3 regions of the Brevibacillus choshinensis genome follow, and region 1 is predicted to be linked to each of the others. Evidence: riboswitches for the same ligand, from Rfam matches in the RefSeq annotation. Region 1 holds a riboswitch; each other region holds the start of a gene.
The links. Region 1 has a riboswitch for lysine ahead of JNE38_RS09255 (aspartate kinase). Riboswitches for the same ligand answer to the same signal wherever they lie in the genome.
Positions count from the first base shown of each region.

Region 2: it holds a riboswitch for lysine, as region 1 does, so the genes downstream of both, JNE38_RS05955 (amino acid permease) here and JNE38_RS09255 (aspartate kinase) in region 1, are expected to answer to the same signal.
Region 3: it holds a riboswitch for lysine, as region 1 does, so the genes downstream of both, dapD (2,3,4,5-tetrahydropyridine-2,6-dicarboxylate N-acetyltransferase) here and JNE38_RS09255 (aspartate kinase) in region 1, are expected to answer to the same signal.

Region 1 covers NZ_CP069127.1:1,791,218-1,796,481, forward strand. Annotated here, with positions in the region: gene uvrC (excinuclease ABC subunit UvrC) at 1-940, shown strand, start outside; lysine riboswitch at 1,024-1,211, shown strand; gene JNE38_RS09255 (aspartate kinase) at 1,446-2,687, shown strand; gene JNE38_RS09260 (DUF2507 domain-containing protein) at 2,791-3,240, opposite strand; gene JNE38_RS09265 (succinate dehydrogenase cytochrome b558 subunit) at 3,637-4,248, shown strand; gene sdhA (succinate dehydrogenase flavoprotein subunit) at 4,267-5,264, shown strand, end outside.
Region 2 covers NZ_CP069127.1:1,101,877-1,107,140, reverse strand. Annotated here, with positions in the region: gene JNE38_RS05965 (DinB family protein) at 1-263, shown strand, start outside; gene speD (adenosylmethionine decarboxylase) at 391-1,734, shown strand; lysine riboswitch at 1,851-2,038, shown strand; gene JNE38_RS05955 (amino acid permease) at 2,158-3,606, shown strand; gene cidR (cidABC operon transcriptional activator CidR) at 4,168-5,067, opposite strand; gene JNE38_RS05945 (CidA/LrgA family protein) at 5,178-5,264, shown strand, end outside.
Region 3 covers NZ_CP069127.1:3,938,507-3,943,770, reverse strand. Annotated here, with positions in the region: gene JNE38_RS19835 (hypothetical protein) at 1-376, shown strand, start outside; gene JNE38_RS19830 (hypothetical protein) at 421-630, shown strand; gene JNE38_RS19825 (EcsC family protein) at 655-1,497, shown strand; gene JNE38_RS19820 (GNAT family N-acetyltransferase) at 1,472-2,020, opposite strand; lysine riboswitch at 2,252-2,437, shown strand; gene dapD (2,3,4,5-tetrahydropyridine-2,6-dicarboxylate N-acetyltransferase) at 2,566-3,276, shown strand; gene JNE38_RS19810 (aspartate aminotransferase family protein) at 3,290-4,504, shown strand; gene JNE38_RS19805 (N-acetyldiaminopimelate deacetylase) at 4,505-5,264, shown strand, end outside.

The sequences.
Region 1 (5,264 bases):
CGATGAAGACGAGGATTTCATGTCGTACGTGAGTCAATTTTACTACGACAAGCAAAACGCGCTCCCAAAGGAAGTCTTGCTGCCTGAGCAGAGTGACACGGAGCTGCTGGGAGAGTGGCTGGGGATCAAGGTGCTTGCGCCGAAGCGAAGCAAAAAGCGGGAGCTAGTGCAGATGGCCTCGGAGAATGCCCGCATTGCCCTGCAGGAAAAGTTCGCGCTGATGTCCAAGGACGATGCACGCACCGTTCAGGCTGTCCACAATCTGGGGCATATTCTCGGGATCGGCACACCGAATCGAATCGAGGCGTTTGACAACTCGAATATCCAGGGGACGGAGCCTGTATCGGCGATGATTGTCTTTACCGATGGAAGGCCCGATAAAAAGGAATACCGCAAATTTAAAATCAAGACAGTGGAAGGGCCGGATGATTACGGCTCGATGCGGGAAGTCATTCGACGCCGTTATTCGCGGCTGCTCAAAGAAAATGGGACCATGCCCGACCTGATCGTCATCGACGGCGGAAAGGGCCAAATCAGCGCGGCTATGGACGTGCTGGAGAACGAGCTGGGTCTATTTATCCCTGTCTGCGGTCTCGCCAAGGATGAGAAGCATAGAACCGCCCAGCTCATGTTTGGAGACCCTCCGGAGCCGATCGAGCTGAAAAGGGACAGCTATGAATTCTACCTCCTGCAGCGTGTCCAGGATGAGGTGCACCGGTTTGCGATCACATTCCACCGCCAGTCTCGCACGAAGACCATGCTGTCCTCGCAGCTCGACGAGATTCCGGGCATCGGGGAAAAGCGCCGCAAGCTGTTGTTTACGCACTTTGGTTCCTTGAAAAAAATGCGGGAAGCGACGGTTGAAGATTTCCGGCAGCTGGGGATCGGCGACAAGCTGGCCAAGGAGATTATTTCCCACTTGCGCAAGCTGGAATCCTGAAGCTTGGAAAAAGTCATTGAACCACTCGCTGGTCCATGTTATAATCCGATTCAAACAGAATAGTTAGCCTCACTTCCATGATGGAGTGAGGTAGAGGCGCGAAAACCAAGAGTACCTCCCTGAGATCGGGAATCTGTGAAGGGTATGGGAAAGGGGAATTCGCCGAAGTGTGGAGGAAAACCCGATTTTCTTCATGCTGGGTCTGCGTTGAACAAACGCAGGACTGTCATCTGCGCAATCACCAGTTGCCAGATGGAGTGCTATCTCACGGTGTGTCAGTGTGAGTCATGACGGTTGGTTTTGTCATGCTGTGCGCTGTCCGTGTGTATTGGAAGGGAGGAACCGGGATGTCGAAACAATAGGCAGCGGCGGGGACTATTCCTTGTCGGTGCCTTTTCTTATACCATACACGAAGACCGAATGAACATAGAGAAAAATGAAAACCATACGAGTACAGGATAAAACCACCAATGAATTGGATAAAAGGAAAAGGGAGAGAAGCCGCATGGGGTTGATCGTGCAGAAATACGGAGGCACTTCCGTTGGTACCATTGAGCGAATTTTGCGAGTTGCGGACCGAATTATCAGCTACAAAGAAGAAGGACATGATGTAGTCGTAGTCGTCTCGGCCATGGGCAAATCGACAGACGTGCTGGTCGACATGGCCAAGCAGATTACGGCCTACCCATCGGAGCGGGAGATGGATATGCTGCTGACCACGGGGGAGCAGGTATCGATCGCGCTATTGTCGATGGCGCTGCACACAAAAGGCTACGATGCCATCTCCTTGACGGGCTGGCAGGCAGGTGTGACGACTGAAGACATCCACGGCAGAGCGCGGATCCAGCAAATCAACACCGAACGCATTCAAGCGGAATTGGGTCGAGGCCGTGTGGTGATCGTGGCAGGTTTTCAAGGCATCAGTGCCGAAGGAGAAATCACCACATTGGGGCGCGGCGGCTCGGATACGTCCGCAGTCGCACTGGCAGCGAGCCTGAATGCCGAGAAATGTGAGATTTTCACAGATGTATCCGGTGTGTATACCGCAGATCCGCGGGTCGTTCCTGCCGCAAGCAAGCTGGACAGCATTTCCTACGATGAGATGCTGGAGCTGGCGAACCTCGGAGCAGGCGTCTTGCATCCGCGGTCGGTAGAAGCCGCCAAAAAATACAAAGTACGGCTGGTGGTCCGCTCCAGCTTTACTGCTGAAGATGGTACGTACGTAGAGGAGGTTGCCAACATGGAAACAGGAAGAGTGGTAAGTGGAGTCGCGCATGATGAAGATGTATCAAAAGTAACCGTAGTCGGGATGCCTGCAAAAGTAGGGACACTCTCTCGCCTTTTCAATACGCTGGCTGACAACCAGGTCAATGTGGACATCATCATTCAGAGCTCTTACGATGCAGCGGAGACAAACATTTCCTTCACAGTCGCATCCGCTGACCTGAAAAAGGCTTTGGACACTCTTGCAGCGAACCAAGAGACGCTTGGCTTTGAAAAAGTGGATCATGAAGAAGGCTTGACCAAAGTATCGATCGTCGGCTCCGGCATGGTGAACAACCCGGGTGTCGCCGCGGAAATGTTCCGCGTTTTGGCTGAACAAGAAATTTCCATTAAAATGGTGTCCACTTCCGATATCAAGGTTTCTTGCGTGATTCCTGCCCATTTGACTGAGCTGGCGGTTCGCAGCCTGCATACCGCTTATGGCTTGGACGTGGCTGAAACCGCAGTCGTGCATGGTCTGTAGTAGAATAGACTCGTCTGTTTATTCTTCAACCACTCCCCTCTTCCCCAGCGAGGAAGAGGGGTTCTCCATGTCTGCCGCGGGGTTATCCATGTCTGCCGCGGGGTTATCCATGACTGGCGATAATCCGGATGTCACTTTTCCCTTCCAGCACGAGCTCGGCGGTTGTTTCTTGTCCTCTCCACCGCTCGATTGCTCCAGCGATGATTCCGCATTCTAATGAAAGGGAACGACTGAGCCGTTGGTCGGTCATGTAGGGAAAGATCGCATGGGAGAGTTTATAGTGAATGCGCAGCTTTGTCTCTTCGATGAGGTCCAATTGCCCAAGGCCGAGCCGCATGAAAGGCAGGACAATTCCGGCAGATGACTGGATCGGTATCTTCTCGCCGATTTCTTTTCCCAGCCAATAGAGGATTGGACTCTCACTATCACCTAGCAAGTGGTTTGTCAGCGTCTCTCGCAAAAGGTGATAGCCGAGGTATGGCATGTTCATCCGTTCCGCATAGGCAATCGCTTGCTGCGGCAGCAAGGCGGACAGTTGATCCGTCTCTTTCATTGTGTTCCCCTCCTGTCTGTACTAGATTATGAGGAAGCGCTATTGGTTATGACGGAATAGTAGGAAAATATCGGCTTTAGGAAAGTTTGATCTATCAATGGATTTAGTCTATTCACTGTCTTGACGCTCCCCGAGTACAGGAGTACAATTGTTTTGGTCAAAGTTTTGCCCGACTTTTTTCCGTGTTCTGACACGTTTCGACGCTAATAGACATTTTGGTGGAGAGAACCATGCATGTCTAATGGACGGGGCAATGGGTTAGGATATGGGAGAGGTCTATCAAAACGGTCACGACCGTTTTGACGACCGCTTGCGGTCACATTAAATTTTCATGAAAAACGTCGAGACGTTTTTCACAGAATCGAGCGTTACATACATTGAAAGGGGGACCATAGTATGGCGAAAGGCAATAGCTTTCTCAGTCACAAGCTGCATTCACTTCTTGGATTGTTTCCAATCGGGCTGTTTCTGCTGTTCCACTTGACAGCAAACTATCAAGCAACCCGTGGAGCGGAAGCCTTCAACACTACGGTCGGCGCAATTGAATCCGTTCCTATTCTACTAGTAGTTGAATTCGTTTTCATCTACATCCCGATCCTGTTTCACGCGATTTACGGTATCTACATTGCTTTCCAAGCGAAGCAAAATGTAGGGAACTTCGGCTACTTCCGGAACCATATGTTCCTGTGGCAACGGGTAACAGGTATCATTACGCTCATTTTCATTGTTTGGCACGTATGGGAAACCCGCATTGCGAAAGCGATGGGAGCAACTGTTGACTTCGACATGATGGCGAACATCTTCAGCAGCCCTGCGATGATCGTGTTCTATACGATTGGGATCATCAGCACTGTTTTCCACTTCTCCAACGGTATCTGGTCGTTCCTGGTTCACTGGGGAATTACAGTCGGACCACGTTCCCAACGTATCGCTACTTACTTCACATTGATCGTTTTCGTAGTTGTGACTTACATCGGCTTGCGTGCGATGTCAGCTTTCATTGTATAGGGATAGGGGGACTTCACTATGGCAAAAGGTAAACTAATCATTGTCGGTGGTGGTTTGGCCGGCTTGATGGCTACCATCAAAGCAGCAGAAAAAGGCGTTCCCGTCCAGCTATTCTCCCTGGTTCCGGTGAAACGGTCTCACTCTGTCTGTGCCCAAGGCGGTATTAACGGCGCTGTAAATACGAAAGGGGAAGGCGACTCCACCTGGATTCACTTCGACGACACCGTATACGGCGGCGACTTCCTGGCGAACCAACCGCCAGTAAAAGCTATGTGTGACGCAGCACCTGGCATCATCTACATGCTGGACCGCATGGGTGTTATGTTCAACCGTACACCTGAGGGTCTCTTGGACTTCCGTCGTTTCGGGGGAACGCAGCACCACCGTACAGCGTTTGCCGGTGCGACCACTGGCCAACAGCTCCTGTACGCTTTGGACGAACAAGTACGTCGTTACGAAGCAGAAGGACTGGTTACCAAGTATGAATATTGGGATTTCCTCGGAGCCGTTTTGGACGATACCGGTACCTGTAAAGGGATCACGGCGCAAAACATGCGTTCCGGCGAAATTCAATCCTTCCGCGCAGATGCCGTCATCCTGGCGACTGGCGGACCTGGTATCATCTTCGGTAAATCGACCAACTCGATTATCAACACAGGTACAGCAGCATCTGCGGCTTACCAGCAAGGCGTAATCTACGCGAACGGCGAAATGATCCAAATTCACCCGACTGCGATCCCAGGCGACGACAAGCTGCGCCTGATGTCCGAGTCTGCTCGTGGTGAAGGTGGACGCGTATGGACATACAAAGACGGTAAACCTTGGTACTTCCTGGAGGAAAAATATCCAGCGTATGGTAACCTGGTGCCTCGTGACATCGCAACACGTGAAATCTTCAGTGTGTGCGTAGACATGAAGCTGGGTGTAAACGGCGAAAATACAGTTTACCTCGACCTGTCTCACAAAGATCCAAAAGAGCTCGATGTCAAGTTGGGCGGAATCATCGAGATCTACGA
Region 2 (5,264 bases), 690 kb from region 1:
ACGACGACACGTTTGTCCCATCCGGCGGACCAGACGATGAGGACGCATGGAAGCAAGCACAGCAACGCATGGAAAGTGTCCATCGACAAATTCAGGAAAAGCTGGCGTCCCTAAGTGAGGAAGCATTCGACCAGGGCCTGCCTACCACGTCGATCGCTCAGAGTGTCATGAGCATCATGCTGCATGATGCCTGTCACACCGGGCAGATCGTTCAAATTCGCAAGCTGCAAGGGTCATGGCCCGCCAAGCGTCACTTTACTTAATCATGATTCAGCGTCCATTTCTTGCATTGCTTGCACAATCGTACAAACCTTATTCGAGCTAGTACCATATCCTTTATCATAAGCGTAAAGGAGTGGTTCACTTGAATAAGCGGGTTGAGTATGAACAGTGAATCAAGTAAAAGGACGCCATTTGATCATTGATGCCTTTGATTGTGATTCAGCTTTGCTCGACGATCTCTCCCATCTGGAGCAGATCCTTACCAATATCGTCACATCCCTCGGGATGGAAAAGCTCGCCTTCAACTTCCATCGATTTGAGCCACACGGCATAACGGGGCTTTTCCTCCTGTCGACCTCTCACCTTTCCATTCATACGTGGCCGGAGTATTCGTATGCTGCCTTGGATTTATTTACATGCGGAGACAGCGATCCCTCTACCCAAATCGATACTCTGTTACGTGGCCTTTCTGCAAAAAGTGCGCGTATTTATGGAATTGAACGCACCAATGGTTCCACAACAGCACCTGTGTTTTGGGAATACAGCACTGGGGAGGAACAATCCACAGCGCAATCTCCTGAATCATCCGCTAGCGAAACAAAAATGAAGCCAATCGACCTTACATCAGATCGCGGGGATCTGTACGATCAAATCGAACGTCGCCAAGTGCTCGCTGGGGATCATAACATGCTATTCCAGGGAACAAGCTCCTATCAGCATATTGAGCTTGTGGAAGCCAGCGAGATGCGCATGTACTTGGATGGGCAGCTGCAATTCAGCTCCCTGGATGAACGTATTTATCATGAAGCGCTCGTTCATCCGGCCTTTGCTCATGCAGCTTCGCATGAGCGTGTCCTGATTGTTGGCGGTGGGGATGGGCTTGCTCTCCGCGAAGTGCTGAAGTACAAAAACGTGAAGCATGTAGACCTCGTCGATCTGGATTCCATGGTCTTGGAAGTAGCCAAAACTGTCCCGAAAGTGGTATCGCTGAATGAATCTTCGATGCACGATCCCCGTGTAACGGTACACCCGGTGGACGCAAACATGTTTATCGACAACGTGACTACCCCCTATCACATCATCATCGTCGACTTCCCTGACCCAGCAGATGAAATCATCAGCACGATCTACACGAAAGAGTTCTTTCAGCAGCTGTCCAACTGCTTGGGGGATAACGGCGTCTTGGTCTGTCAATCTTTCTCGCCTGAGGATGCGCCACTGGTGTACTGGAGCATCGGTCTGACGATCGGGAGTGCTGGTTTGCACACGAAAGCTTATCACTGCTTGGTTCCATCCTTTGGAGATTGGGGGTTTCATCTCGCTGGGCGTGATCCGATCCCTGCAGCACCACAGCCAGTATCCGTCCCCACGCAGACGCTCCCGGAGAATCTCAGCACGCTGTTTGCGTTTCCTGACCAGATTCTCGAAAAACGCGACGCAGCAACGATCAATACCATGCAGGACCTGAAGCTGCACGAAATTTATCAGATGGAAGCTGGAAAAAAGAATTGAAATAGCAGTCACCCCCCTTCCCATTGCGAAGGGGTTTTTTTCTAATTGCGAAATCATCCACAATCATATATATTTGATAAATAAATTAACTTCATACAATTATCCTCATCTTTCACGGTGAGGATAGAGGTCGCGGCTTTTATAGTATTCTGTACGAGATTCAGACGAAATCTAAGACTACAGGAGAGGGAAAATCCGCCGAAGTCCATCGTGTATCGCTGTACGCATGGGTTGGGGCTGTTCTCGATAAGGGGCAGAACTGTCACGTTTGCTTGCCGAGCAAACGTGGTGTGCTATCTTCAGTGAAGGCTTGGTGGGGATTGGATGATACCGCCCTGTGCCATTCTTTGGCCCCGGGCGGTTTTTCGTTTCCGACCTTCCTTCCGAACAAAAAACATCTGAGAAAGGTCGTGCAATAAACGTATGTCAGAAAATCAATTGCAGCGAGGACTCAAAGCCCGCCACCTCACGATGATTGCCATCGGCGGCTCCATCGGTACGGGACTTTTTCTCGCAAGCGGCGGCTCCATTCATTCTGCCGGACCCGGCGGTGCTTTGGCGGCCTACATCGCTATCAGTATCATGGTTTACTTCCTCATGACAAGCCTGGGAGAAATGGCAGCCTTCATGCCCGTCTCCGGTTCTTTTAGTACGTATGCGACACGCTTCGTCGATCCATCCCTGGGCTTTGCGCTCGGCTGGAACTACTGGTACAACTGGGCGATCACCATTGCAGTCGAGCTAGCAGCAGCTGCCCTGATTATGAAATATTGGCTGCCGGATGTCCCTTCGATCGTCTGGAGCGCGCTGTTCCTCGTAATCATGTTTCTTTTGAATGCCTTGTCCGTGAAATCATTCGGTGAGTCTGAATATTGGTTTGCCCTCATTAAAGTTGTCACTGTTATCGTGTTTATCATCATTGGTGTGTTGATGATTTTCGGCATCATGGGTGGTGAGGCAGTCGGTTTCACGAACTTCACCAAAGGCGAGGCGCCATTCAACGGCGGCTTCATGGCGATTCTCGGAGTCTTCATGATCGCCGGATTCTCCTTCCAGGGAACAGAGTTGGTCGGGGTAGCGGCTGGAGAAAGTGAAAATCCTGCTCGCAACATCCCAAAAGCCATCCGCCAAATCTTTTGGCGCATCCTGCTGTTCTACATCCTGGCGATCCTGGTGATCGGTCTGTTGGTTCCGTACGACAACCCGAATCTAATCAGCGGGGATATCACGGATATTGCCATCAGTCCATTTACGATCGTATTTGAAAAGGCAGGCTTTGCATTCGCGGCTTCTGTCATGAATGCGGTGATTCTCACATCGGTCCTGTCTGCAGGTAACTCCGGCATGTACGCTTCGACCCGGATGCTCTGGGTGCTCGCAAAAGAAGGCAAAGCGCCAAAATGGTTTGCCAAAGTCACTCGCAATGGTGTTCCGATCAACTCCTTGATCGTGACAGCCCTCGTCGGTGCCCTCGCTTTCTTGTCCTCCCTGTTTGGGGATGGCACTGTATACGTTTGGCTGTTGAATGCCTCCGGTATGTCCGGGTTCATCGCATGGCTGGGAATTGCGGTCAGCCATTACCGCTTCCGCCGTGCCCTGCTTGCCCAAGGGCGCGAATTGTCGGAGCTGCCTTACCGAGCAAAATGGTTCCCGTTTGGTCCGATTCTGGCTTTCATCATCTGCTGCGTCGTGATCGTCGGTCAAAACTACACGGCTTTCACAGGTGATGCCATCGACTGGAACGGCGCAATGGTATCCTACATCGGTCTGCCACTGTTCATCGTGGTCTGGCTGGGCTATAAATTCTCCAAGAAAACCAAGCTGGTTCCCCTCGACAAGGTAGACTTCAGCATGGATGAAAATACGCATTAATTCTCAAGCTCCTGGCCAAACCAGGAGCTTTTTTGTACAGATAGCTTATCAACAGAACGGAGGTGGGGAGAAGCAGTTGTGGTTTCTAGTTACTTGGTATGCAGAGGTTCGGGTGAGCAATGTGCCTACTTCGTCTATCGCTTCAACTTCGAAGGACCTGGATGAATCAAGGGAAGAACTAGCATCAAGTATGTCTTTTCGACTTATCACGGGAGCTTTTCCCACGAAGGGTTTTCCCAAAGTAACTACGTAGAAGGCTTTCAAGAAAAGACACGTCGATGACCCAAAGCTGGCCGAGGAAAAAGGGGAAATAAGCGGAAGATCTTTGGAACACTAACCAAGGCGCAATGGAAAAAACGAAACACGGTTTTAAGCGTCCACCTCTGATAAGCTTCCCGAGACGGCTGCTTTGGACGCGGTTTCGTTTTTTACATGGAGTCGGACAGGGATGACCCCCAGCAGGTGTTCCTATGAAGCTGGAGCGTTTTCCCCTTTTTCCTCTCCTCCACTACAGCCTAACCTAGTGAAAAAAGGAAGCGGGTGTATTTCCCGCGTATTTTCTTATTTGGATGGATGGCGTGTGGGCAAGCACTCTTCGGAAAAGCGGACCCATTCCCGCATCGCGAACGACCGGTACGCATTTTTCCTCCAGATCATCCCCAGATGCCACTTGAGTGTCGGACTTACCAGCGGAACGATGCGAAAGCGCTCTGCGTCCAATTCCGCACAAATGGTTTCGGGCAGGAGCGTGATCCCTATATTCGCAGCGACCATCTCGCTGAGAAAATCCCATTGGGAGCTCTTGTACACGACATGAGGATGAAAGCCGGCGCGGACGCATTCGTCTACGATCCGGTTATGCAGCGCAAAGTCTTCATGGAAGAGCAGGAAACGCTCTCCTTCCAGTTCGCTGAAGGCCACTTCGGAGCGTTCCGCCAGCGGGTGGGATGGATGCACGACCAGCATGATGTTTTCATTGACGAACGAATAATGGTCGAAGATGTCTTCTTTTGCCGGCAGCAGAATGACACCGCAGTCCAGCACACCGGATCCTACATCCGCCTCCACTTTGTTGGAGCCCGCCTCGAACAGCTCCAGCCGGATCCCGGGATACTGCTCGCAAAATCGGCCGATGACACGCGGAAAGAAGCTGGCTCCTACCATCGGCGGCAGTCCGATGCGCAGCCTTCCTCTTTTCAGCTCCATCAATTCATTGATATGGACAGTCATGTTCTCGAACGATTTGACCATCACTTCCGCCTGCGAAAACAATACCCATCCGGCATCCGTGAGCGAGACGCGCTTGCCCACCCGTTCAAACAGCTCGACTCCGATCTCTTCCTCCAGGTTCCGCACCATTTTGCTGATGGTAGGCTGAGTGATATACAGCGACTGCGCTGCCTTGGTGAAGCTGTTGTGACGAGCCACTTCCAGAAAGTATTGCAAATGTCGGATATCCATCAAGCATCCCTCCGGTTAACGATAGATATCGTGAATGCGAATGATTCTATATATGCATTTTACCTATGGAAACAGACGATGTACACTTTTTCTAGAGGGAGAGGAACATCTTGAAAAAATGGATCAAAATCATCGCGCAAGCTGCTTTTTTCGTGATTGTTTCCATGCTGATGAATGCGCTCGTCGACTGGCTGGGG
Region 3 (5,264 bases), 2.1 Mb from region 1:
AAGCTATGTTCATGTTCCCGATTTGATCTGGGAGGACGGCGAAACGTTGCTGGGGTCAAAGCAAGAGTACGGCAGTGGCACCATTGAGTCCAGCAATGTGGTGAAAATCAAGTACAACGATGATACTTTGATGACCATCAAACCGAGACATACAGATCAAGAAGAAGACAAATCGGATACGGATGGCGTCAAATCGTTGGACTTCAAGAAATTCATTGATTTTCAGGATGGCAAGCCAGGAGTGTACACGATAGAAGTGACGAATGTCATGGGCTATCGTACGTGTGAAGTTGTATACAGTTCGAAGGATTACACGAAAAACACGGACATGCTAGAAAAACAGCAGTCCATGACAATAACGATTGAAGTACAATAGAGATTACAGAAGAACCCTCTGCCACGGCAGGGGGTTCTTTTCGGATGGAGGAATGCGCTGTGACGGAAGAGCAAAAGACCGTATTAATGAAGTTCGGCTTTCAAGTAGAAGGCGAGCAAGTGAAACATTTCAAACTGGGAATCGTAAGAGAAAAAGAGGAGTTTGCAGGTATTACCTCCCCTGAACAATTGCAGGAGTACGTCAAGCAGCTGCTCCGCAATCAATGTCTGTGGAAACGTCAGAAAGATGGATAAGATACACCGCAAAGGAGGCACTTGATGACAAGAGAGTCAAAGGAGTCCTTGCTTCTAGGGTTGAAAGAAGTGGTGGCGTGGGAAAAGGAACAAAATGATTTGTGGTTTTGGGAAAAACTCGGACGACTTCCATTTGTATTGCTGGATCGTATCACACCTAAATTCGTTCGAGAGAAGCTGGGAACTGCCGTGGATGAAATGGCCGCATTTCTAGAAAACGGTGGTACTTACTTGGTGCAAGATGAAGCCGTGTACAGCCGAATCCGCACGAAAATGGGGCAAGAACAAGTCATGGTGGCACAAGAGGCCGCAGAGGTTCCTTTGACCGTCATGAATGAGGTGGCGAAGGAAATGAGAGAATCGAGAGCCACGTTTGCCACGGTCCAGGGAGCTACGACAGGGATCGGAGGGATTTTTACCTTGGCATTGGATATCCCGCTTTTGCTGGGAACCTCGCTGAAGGTATTGCAGGAGATGGCGCTGTGCTATGGGTATCGTCCACAGGAAAAACGGGAGCGTCTCTTTGTGGTGAAGTGCTTGCAGTTTGCATCGTCCGATATCGTGGGGAAAAAAGCGATTTTAGAGGAGCTGTCCCAGTTTGACAGCCCGGCTGCACAGCGGGACGTGATGGCCCAATTGCAGGGCTGGCGCGAAGTCGTGGTGACTTACACTGAAAACTTCGGATGGAAAAAGCTTTTCCAGATGGTCCCGATTGCCGGGATCCTGTTCGGTGCCTACTTAAATCGTTCAACCGTGCAGGATGTCGCCGAAGCCGGCATGATGCTGTACCGCAAACGGCGAATCCTGGAGCGGCTGAGACAATCAGAAGAGCCAATCGAAGCTATTTCGTCCACTCCTCAGCCGTGATGGCGTACATGTCGTGGTCTTCCCATGCCCCGTTTATGAGGAGGTAACGCAGGGATCGCCCTTCGTAGCGGAAGCCGTTCTTTTCCAGCACGCGGATGGAGCCGAGGTTATGCGGCATGACTCCTGCCTGCACCCGATGGAGCTGCGCTTCCGTAAACGCGAACTGCAAGACGAGCTTGACCGCCTGCGTCGTATATCCCTTTCCATTGAACTCCTTGTCGAGGAAATATCCCAAGGTAGCATTCTGCCAAGCACCACGGGCCACATTGGATAGCGCGACTCTCCCGATCATCCGGTCGTTTTCTGGAAGGAAGACACCGAATGCAAAAGCGGCTTGATTGGCAAAATCTCGCTGGGCTTGGGCGATCTGCTCCTGCTGTCCTTCCAGTGTGAAGTGCGAGGCAGGGCGTATCGGTTCAAAAGGTTGCAAAAAATCGTGATTGCGCAGCCTCAGCTCCAGCAGCTCGGCTGCGTCTTCCTTTTGCAGAGGGCGCAAGTATAGGGCGTCCGTATGTAGTCGCACGTCAAATCCTCCTTGGAAAAGAAAGTGGGATAGACATTCTATCACATGCGCCCTCTAGTGAGAAGCGTATGAATACTCGATTTTCCCCAACGCCGAATGCTTTGCGCGCCTCCGCATCTTTTGGAGTAGGGGCAAGCCCGGTTTTCAGACCCTCCAGCGGTGTTTCTTTACAAGAAAGCTGTTGCCACACGGTGTTGATTTTGGTAGAGTTAAATGAAATTATGATAAGAAAGTCTAAATAGAGGTGCGCCGAAGATGAGTACATCTTTTCGAGATCTGCCGGGGGGCAGGAAAAGGAGGAAAGGCTAAAGCGCCGAAGCCGATTGCCATCCCCTGAGTGGCAAAGGTTGGGGTGCCCATGAATAATGATCATCCTGTCACAAGAAAGAGTCTTTCTTGTGGAGCGCTATTTACGATTTGCTGCCGATGTATCGAAAGCAATGAGTTAGCGCATGCACTCATTGCTTTTTTTATGTTTGGGCAGACTTCGACTGAGGTTTTCTTATTTCATTCGAAATGCTGTTGACTAAAAGGAGGATTTACCTGTGAACATGATGGATGCAAATGAAATTATCTCTTTTATTCAAAAAAGCGAAAAGAAAACTCCAGTAAAACTATATGTGAAAGGAAACCTGGAAGGCATCGATTTTGGTGCGAACGCCAAAGCTTTCATCAATGGCAATACAGGCGTCGTGTTTGGCGAATGGAAAGAGATCGAGCCAGTTCTGGCGCAAAACGCTGACAAAATCGAAGACTACGTAGTGGAAAGCGACCGCCGCAACTCCGCCATTCCGCTGCTCGACACCAAAGGAATTCAAGCTCGCATCGAGCCAGGCGCAATCATTCGTGACCAAGTGACCATCGGCAACAACGCGGTGATCATGATGGGTGCTTCCATCAACATCGGTGCGGTCATTGGAGAGGGCACCATGATCGACATGAACGTAGTGGTAGGCGGCCGTGGAACGATCGGGAAGAACTGCCATATCGGCGCTGGTTCTGTGATCGCAGGCGTAATCGAGCCACCATCCGCTCAACCAGTAGTAGTCGAGGATGACGTACTGATCGGTGCGAATGCGGTGATTCTGGAAGGCATTCGCGTAGGAAAAGGTGCGGTAGTCGCTGCGGGTGCTGTCGTCATTGAGGATGTTCCTCCATATACAGTGGTAGCAGGTACTCCTGCTCGCGTCATCAAACAAATCGACGAAAAAACTCGTTCCAAGACCGAGATCAAGCAGGAGCTACGTCAACTCTAAGGGGTGTACGAACATGGACTGGCGCTCGCTTGATGAACAATACATCGTTTCCACATACAAACGGTTGCCGATTGCCATTGCCAAAGGGGAAGGCAACTACTTGTACGACACGAATGGCAAAAGCTACCTCGATCTGTTTACCGGACTCGCAGTCAATGTGCTGGGACATTCGCATCCGCGTATTCTGAAGGCCCTGCATGAGCAAGGTGAGCAGTTTCTGCACATCTCCAATGTGTTTCTCAACCAGCCTGCCATTCGTTTGGCACAGCGGTTGGTTGAACAGACCATTACGGGAAAAGTGTTTTTCACCAATTCCGGTGCTGAGGCGACGGAGGCGGCGATCAAGCTGATTCACAAGTGGACAAAAGCGGAAGGTGCGGGCCGCGAGGGTATCGTCGTTCTGCGCAACAGCTTCCACGGCCGTACGCTGGGAGCTGTGCGATTGACCAGACAAGCCCATGTGTATCAGGATTTTCCGCAGCCGGCATTTCCCGTCTATGAGCTGGACGCTGAAGATTCGGAAGGCCTGCGTGCAATATGCCAAAGCGCCAAGCCTGCAGCGGTTTTGATGGAGCCAGTGCTCGGTTCAGGCGGGGTTGTGCCTCTGACGGAGGCGTTTCTGCGTGAGGTGGAAGCCGTTTGCCAGGAAGAAGGCATGCTTTTCGCAATGGACGAGATTCAGACCGGGATGGGACGCACGGGTAAACTGTTTGCCTATCAGCATGCAGGTGTGTCGCCTGATCTGATCTTGTTTGCAAAAGGCGTAGGGGGAGGCTTGCCTCTTGGGGGCGTGATCGCTGGTACAAAGCTGATGAACCAGTTTAAGCCGGGTGATCACGGAACCACCTTTGCCCCATCTCCTTTGTCCGCAGCCCTTGGGAATGCCGTGCTGGATGAATTGCTCGAACCGGGCTTTGCCGCTGGGGTAAACGAGGTGATCGAATACCTGTGGGCAGGACTGGAAGCCTTGCGTGCACGCATGCCAGAGCAGCTGCAGGCTTTGCGAGGAAAGGGCATGATGGTGGGTATTCCGCTGAGCGTCACGCCTGATGAAACGAGCCGTTTGCAAAGTGAATTGCTTGCAGAGGGGATCCTCGTCGATGTCACGCAAAAAACGATCGTTCGATTACTTCCGCCATTGACACTCACGAAGGGCGATGTGGATCGCTTCCTCGAAGTGTTTACCCGTCAGCTGACTGCGGCCATTTCAGCAAAGGAGGCGCTGTAGATGAGCGTTTCCACGTTTGTGCAAATACGCAGAGATCTCCATCAAATTCCGGAACCCGGCTTTCAGGAAGTAAAGACGCAACAGTACCTTCTGCGTTATCTGGAGACGCTCCCTTCTGAGCGACTCCAGGTTCAAACGTGGCGCACGGGAATTCTCGTCCGCGTTCCAGGGACCGATCCAAAACGAACAATCGCCTGGCGCACGGACATGGATGGTCTCCCGATCGCAGAGGAGACGTCCTATCCTTTCCGTTCCTTGCACGAAGGCTTCATGCATGCGTGTGGACATGACATGCACATGGCAATCGCGCTCGGGCTCCTGACTCATTTTGTGGAGCATCCGATTGCCGATGACTTGTTGTTTCTGTTTCAACCTGCCGAAGAAGGACCGGGTGGGGCTTTGCCAATGATGGAAAGCGAAGCGTTTGCCGCGTGGCGTCCTGATTGCATCTTTGCCCTGCACATCGCACCGGAGTATCCTGTCGGTCACATTGCTACCAAGCCCGGCATTCTTTTTGCCAACACTTCGGAATTGTTTGTGGATCTGGTCGGAAAAGGGGGCCATGCTGCATTTCCCCATCAATCCAACGACATGGTCGTCGCAGGCAGCCACTTGGTGACCCAGCTTCAATCCATTGTCGCGAGGAATATCGACCCACTGGATTCCGCAGTCATCACGATTGGCAAAATCGAAGGTGGAACCAAGCAAAACATCATCGCCGAGCGTGCTCGTCTCGAAGGAACCATCCGCACGTTTTCCA